DNA from 2 places in the Streptomonospora arabica genome. Region 2 is predicted to be linked to the other one. Evidence: predicted binding sites of a transcription regulator. Region 2 holds the regulator's gene; the other holds the start of a gene.

Region 1 (3,405 bases), on a different contig from region 2:
CTCCGGGTAGGACCCGTCGAGCCGGGGCCAGCGAGCCAGCGGCAGGTCCGGCACGTCGCGGACATCGGCCAGGGTGAGCCGGTCGCGCGAGGCGAGCGGATGCCCCGCGGGAAGGAGCGCGATCTGGCCTTCGACGTAGAGGTCCTCGGTGTCGAACCCGGCGAGGTCGTCGAAGGGCCGGTGCATGAGGGCCGCGTCGGCGCGCCCGTCGCGGAGCAGCCGCGCCTGCTCGCCGACCTCGCACAGCAGAACCTCGACCGATGGCGCTTCGGGATCGCTCGCGAGCGCGTCGAGGAGCCGCTGCAGCAGCTCGTGGGACGCTCCGGCCTTGGTCACGAGCACCAGCCGCCGCGTCGGATCCCCGGCACGCCGCGTCCGATGCGCGGCGGCCGCGACCGCGTCGAGGGCCGCTCGGGCCTCGCCGAGCAGCACGCTGCCGGCGTAGGTCAGCGCCGCTCCCCGGCGGTCCCGGTCGAAGAGCCGGACGCCGAGCCGCTGCTCCAGCCGGCGGATCGCGCGCGAGAGCGGCGGCTGCGCGATCCCCAGCCGAACGGCGGCGCGTGCGAAGTGCAGCTCCTCGGCAACGGCGACGAAGTACCGCAGCTCGCGGGTCTCGAGATCGTCCACGTGCGGAGCCTACCGCCTGATACCGGGCGAGTATCACAGCCGAGCGAATCGGTCTTGGACGGCGAGCGCGCGGCTCGCCGAGTATTGGTCCCGTGAACGACACGAAGACCGCGCTGGTCACCGGCGCGAACAAGGGAATCGGCTTCGCCATCGCACAGGGCCTGGGAGCGGCCGGCTTCACGGTCGCCGTGGGCGCGCGCGACGACGCCAGGCGCGAGGAGGCCGTCGACCGCCTGCGTGCCGCGGGCGCCGACGCGTTCGGGGTCGCCCTCGACGTCACCTCAGACGACAGCGTCGCCGCCGCGGCCGCGGCCGTCGAGAAGGCGGCGGGACGGCTCGACGTGCTCGTCAACAACGCGGGCATCTCCGGCCGGACCGACGACGGCATACAGGACCCGACGACGCTCGACCTCGACGTCGTCCGCACCGTCATCGACACGAACGTGCTCGGGGTCGTCCGGGTGACGAACGCGCTTCTCCCGCTGCTCCGCCGCGCCGACTCGCCGCGCATCGTCAACATGTCGAGCAATATGGGTTCGCTGACACTGCAGACCGGTCCGATCCTCGCCGCGTACGCACCGTCGAAGTCGATGCTCAACAGCCTCACGGCGCAGTACGCCCGCCGGCTCGCCGACACGAACGTCATCGTGAACGCCGCCTGCCCCGGCTACGTCGCGACCGACTTCACCGGCTTCAACGCGCCGCGGACGCCCGAGCAGGGTGCCGCGATCGCGATCCGGCTCGCCACCCTGCCCGACGACGGACCGCGCGGCGGCTTCTTCGACGACGAGGGCGCCGTCCCCTGGTGACCCCGGACGGGCGGGAGCGAAGGCGCCGGCCCGCATTGCACCGCCCTCCCGCCCATCACCGCGCCGCGGAGTTCCGCAGTTCACGCGGCGCCCACTCGGCGGTCGAAACCCCGGCTTCACGGCCACCGCGGCCCGGAGCGCGCGTGCGGCCGTGAAGCGCCTCGTCACAGGCCCGTGGACGGCCACTGGACACGCATTCGAACCTGTGTTCGTATTGAGGGCATGCGATGGGAATCCTTGCGTGACCAGCACGACGAGCCCGCGCTGTTCGAGCGCGCGGACGTCGCGCCCGAGCCCTCCGGCACCGGGCGGGCCGGGCTGGCCGATCCCGGACCCGGGCCGGTCCTCGGCGGCGACGGCGGCGACGCCGTGGCCGTCGAGATCCGCGCCCGATCGATCATCAACCGCGTCCCCGGCGAGGCCGCGGTCCCGTTCCGCTGGACCGTCAACCCCTATCGGGGCTGCAGTCACGCCTGCGTCTACTGCCTGTCCGGCGACACCCCGATCCTCATGGCAGACGGCCGGACCAGACCGCTGGCGGAGATCAGGGTCGGCGATCGGATCTACGGGACGCGCCGCGCGGGCGGCCGCCGGCGCTACACACCCACGACGGTGCAGGCGCATTGGACGACGGTGAAGCGCGCCTACCGCATCACGCTGGCCGACGGCACGGTGCTGGTGGCCAGCGGCGACCACCGGTTCCTCACCGGCCGCGGCTGGACATACGTCGCCGGAGGCGCCTCCGGCCACCGCCGCCGGCCGCACCTGACCGAAGGGACCGGGCTGCTGGGCACGGGCCGCTACGCGGATCCGCCTGAGGGCGCCGGCGCCTACAGGAGGGGCTATCTCTGCGGGATCCTCCGCGGCGATGCGCCTCCCGGCGGTTTCGGCCATCCGGGAACGGGGCGTCCGGCCGACGGAGCCCGCGTGTTCCGACTCCGCCGGGCGCTCGCCGACGGCGAAGCGGCGGATCGCGCCGCAGGCTGCCTCGCCGGTCTCGGCGTGAGCGCGGTCCGCTTCGACCCCGCCGCCGCGCCGGAGAACCGGCGAGCGATCACGGCGATCCGCACCGCGCAGGGCACCTCGTCCGAGCGCATGTCCGAGATCGTGGAATGGCCGGTCGCACCGTGCGACGAATGGCGCAAGGGGTTCCTCGCGGGGGCGTTCGACGCCGAAGGCGACTGTTCCGAGGGCGTCCTGCGCATCTCCAGCGCCGACAGCGAGATCATCGCGGCGGTCGGCCTGAGCATGAAGCACTTCGGCTTCGAGCACACCGTCGAGGAACCCGCCGCGGTGTCGGGCGCGCAGGTCGTGCGGCTCACCGGAGGTCTGCGCGAGCGGCTGCGGTTCCTCCAGACGACGGACCCCGCGATCACTCGAAAGCGCGGTATCGACGATGCCGCACTCGAGTCGGACCCCCGGCTCGACGTCGTCTCGATCGAGGACACCGGCGAACTACGCACGCTGTACGACATCACGACCGGAACGGGGGACTTCCTCGCGAACGGCGTGGTGAGCCACAACTGCTTCGCCCGGCGCACGCACGAGTACCTGGACCTCGACTCCGGACACGACTTCGACTCCAAGATCATGGTCAAGGTCAACGCCGGCGAGCTGCTGCGGCGCGAGCTGGCCAACCCGCGGTGGGCGGGCGAGCCGATCGCGATGGGCACCAACACCGACCCCTACCAGCGGGCCGAGGGCCGCTACCGGCTGATGCCGCAGATCATCGCGGCCCTGCGCGACTTCGCCAACCCGTTCTCCGTCCTCACCAAGGGGCGGCTCATCCTGCGCGACCTCGACCTGCTCGAACAGGCGGCCCGGGTCACCGACGTGGGCCTGGCGGTGTCGGTCGGCTCCCTCGACGAGGACGTATGGCGCACCGTCGAGCCCGGCACCCCGCGCCCCGCCTCGCGGCTGGACGTCGTCCGCCGGTGCGCCGACCGCGGGCTGAGCTGCTCCGTGCTGA
Region 2 (3,405 bases):
GCCGCAGGATCGCCGACTTCGACCCGGAGCGCCGCGAAGGCTACGAGTGCCGTTGGGAGACGCCGCAGACCGCCTCCGAGGTGCCCGCGGCCGCGCGCGTGGTGATCGTCCGCTACGCCGACCGCACCGGCAGGCCGGGGACCGAGGCCGCGTCTACGGCGCTGGAGGCGGCTGCGCGGGGAAAGGCGTCTCCGCACAAGCTGTCCGGGCTCGGCGACGAGGCCAAGGGCTGGAGCGAGTCGGTGCAGGGCTTCGACTGGGGCTGCACCGCGGTGCGGCTGTCGAACCTGTACACGATGGCCTGCCACACCGCCGCGGTCGACTACCAGGCCAGTGAGTCGATCCCCGCCGACGTGGCGCTGGCCAACGCCGAGTCCCTGGCCCGGGCCGTCACCGCCGAGATCGAAAAGGGCGACTACTGAGGCCGTGGCCGCACGCGCCCGCCACTGCCGGGCGCACGCGGTGCCGGTCGGGCGCCGTGTTCCGGCTGAACCGCCGATCATCGAACACACCCCGGCTAGAGGCCGGTCTCGGACTCCAGGAAGGTGCGCAGGGCGGGGGCCACGTCGGGGGAGAAGCGGCGCCGGGAGTCGAGCGCCTCCGCCCCGGGCGCGTCGCTGTACCTGCGGAACACGTGGTCGGCGCCGGGGATGTCGGCCCGCTCGCCGTCGGGCAGCCCGGTCATCAGGCGGTCGACGTCGCCGCGCGCGATCTGCGAGTCGGCGGTGCCCCACAGGACGAGCGTTGCGGTGCCGGCGGGCAGGCCGCGCGCCAGGCGCACGGGGTCCATCGCGTCGATGCGGCGCAGGAAGTCCTGGTACCGGGGAGCGAAGAGGCCCCCGAAGCCCTGCGGGAGGTCGGCCTCCTCCAGTTCGTCGCCGTCGCGGATTCCGGCGACGGCGGTCCGCACGTCCGAGAGCGCCTGGTCGGCCGCGGCGTAGTCCATGGAGCCGGCGGCCTCGGCCCTGCGGACCTGCTCGGTGATCTGCCGGTCGACGACGTCGAGGTAGCGGCGGCCCGGCGGGGCGGCGAGGACGAGTGCGCGCGGCGGATGCTCCTCGACGATCTCGTGGGCGCGCAGCGCGAACAGGGCGCCCTCGCTGTGGCCCAGCACGATGAGCCGCGAGGGGTCGACCTCGGGCCGCGACGCCAGGTGCGCGTAGGCGTCGGCGACCTCCTGGGCGAAGACGCCGTAGCCGACGGCGGCGTCCTCCTCGCGCGAGGCCATGCCGGTCTCGCCGCTGCCGAGCTTGTCGTAGCGCAGGGAGGCGACCCCCATGTCGGCCAGCAGGCGCGCGAAGTTCTTGTTCGTGCCGGCGTCGGGCCGCCCCGGGCTGTTGCCGTCGCGGTCGGTGGGGCCGCTGCCGGAGACGATCAGCGCCGCGGGCAGGTCGCCACCGCCGCCGGGTGGCAGGGCGAAGGTGCCGTGCAGGGTGTCGGGGCCGCTGCGGAAGGTGACCTCGCTCTGCTGCGGCCGGATGCCGGGCGGCTCGGCGGGCCCGGAGTCGTCGGTTCCGGGGCTGCAGCCGGTGGCCAGGAGGGCCGCCAGGAGCGCGGAGACGGCGGCGGCGCGCAAGGGCGAGCGGACGGGCATGGTCCCTACCGTAGTGCCCGCCGCGCCCGCGGGTGCGGGGTGTGCCGGGGATCGGCGGCGTGCGGCGCGCCGGGCGGCCCTGAGCGTCGGGCGGCACGCGAGGATTCGGCCTTTGGTCCCTGGCGCGGAGCCGCCGTCGCGGCGTAGGGCGGGGGATCGGTGCGGGGGCGGGGTCAGGGATAACCGTTGGGTTCCGAAAAGGCGACGGGTTCGTGATCTACAGCGAAGATCACGAACCCGTGCCAAAGCGAGGCGAACTCGTTATGCCGACGCGGCGGCGGCTCACACGCGCCGGAGCACGGCCACCACCTTGCCCAGGATGGTGGCGTCGTCGCCGAGGATGGGCTCGTATTCGTCGTTGCGCGGCAGTAGCCACACGTGGTCGGAGTCGCGCTTGAACGCCTTGACCGTGGCCTCGTCGTCGAGCATCGCCGCGACGATGTCGCCGTTGTTGGCCTCGGGCTGCTGGCGGACGACGACCAGGTCACCGTCGGTGATGGCGGCGTCGACCATCGAGTCGCCGACGACGTTGAGCATGAACAGCCGGCCCTCGCCCACGAGCTGCTTGGGCAGCGTGAGGACGTCCTCGATGGACTCCTCGGCCAGGATGGGGCCGCCCGCCGCGATGCGCCCGACCACCGGGACGGCGGTCGCGCGGGACTCGTCGGCCTCGGGGGTCTCCTCCAGCTGGTCCCAGGAGCGCACCGGCGGCTGGCCCGGAATGCGGATTTCGACCGCTCGTGGGCGGTTCTGGTCGCGGTAGAGGTAGCCCTTGCGTTGCAAGACCTTCAGTTGGTGCGCCACACTGGACGGGCTCGATAGCCCCACCGCGTCGCCGATCTCCCGGATGGACGGTGGATATCCGCGCTGCCGCACATAGCGGTGGATGCAGTTCAGCACGCTCTGCTGGCGTGCGGTGAGCTGCGGCGCCCCCTCGGCGCTGTCAGCGGAGTCCTGAGAATCGGCGGGTGGAGCGGCAGCGGACCGGAGCGCGGTGACGGACCCCCCGCCCGTGTGAGGTTCCTGGGTTCCGTGGTTCTCCTCCGGCACGGCCGGCCTCCTCGGCGGTCGGTTGTTCTGGGTGCGGCTATCGGCGGGCGTCAGGCGGATCCCCCGACTCGAGGGACCAGCCGGTCGATCAGTGTTCGGCAGCGGTAGCGCGTGTTCAGCCACTGAACGTGGCGTCGCCGATACCGCAGCGAAACATGTCCAACGTTACTGCGTGCACACGGCAATATCAAACAAACGTTCGAGATGGTGCTGAAAAATTCGCTCGAATGCGGTAGGAATCGAACGTTAGTTCTAACGAACTGGCGTACGAAGGTGAGGACTGTGCGGCCATGACTATGTCAGCGTCTCAATCCGCCACTGCGTTCGAATCCCCCTTGACCTGGCCCGACACCCCACGAACCGATGACCGCGGGCCCGCCGTCCGGCTGCCGCGGCGCGCGCGGCTTTCCGTGGTCCCGCCGCAGGCGCCGCCGGCCGAGGAGGCCGAACGCGAAGGCGCTTCCGGCGCCGACCCGTTCCCGGGAGCGCACGACGGCGCGCTGTTCGACTGGGCGCGGCAGCTGCCCGAGTGGAGCGCCGCCGCGGCGGCCCCGCCGAGGGCGGCCCGGCGTCCGCGGCAGGCGGCACCGGCCCCGGCGCGGGCTCTGCGCCCGGCCGCCGTCCCGGCACCGCGCCCCGCTCCGGTGCTCGGCGCCGCAGCCGAACTGTGGAACGAGCGCCTCACGCGCCGAGGGCGCGTCGTGGTGGGCGCGGCGGTCTCGGCGCTGGCGACCGCCCTTCTGGCCGGCCTGCTGCTGGCC

What was found. Region 2 encodes LexA, which represses DNA repair genes until DNA is damaged. Its sites were predicted from a motif close to TCGAACANNTGTTCGA; they were not measured.
Region 1: a site for LexA is predicted at 1,634-1,649, ahead of ABD284_RS04240 (intein-containing Rv2578c family radical SAM protein). Genes of this name have one in related genera too.

Annotation. Positions count from the first base shown of each region.
Region 1 is NZ_BAAAQI010000002.1:261,655-265,059, forward strand. Features, by position in the region: gene ABD284_RS04230 (LysR family transcriptional regulator) at 1-627, opposite strand, end outside; gene ABD284_RS04235 (SDR family oxidoreductase) at 711-1,436, shown strand; gene ABD284_RS04240 (intein-containing Rv2578c family radical SAM protein) at 1,659-3,405, shown strand, end outside.
Region 2 is NZ_BAAAQI010000018.1:69,963-73,367, forward strand. Features, by position in the region: gene ABD284_RS21930 (hypothetical protein) at 1-422, shown strand, start outside; gene ABD284_RS21935 (alpha/beta hydrolase family protein) at 518-1,594, opposite strand; gene lexA (transcriptional repressor LexA) at 1,877-2,644, opposite strand; gene ABD284_RS21945 (LysM peptidoglycan-binding domain-containing protein) at 2,980-3,405, shown strand, end outside.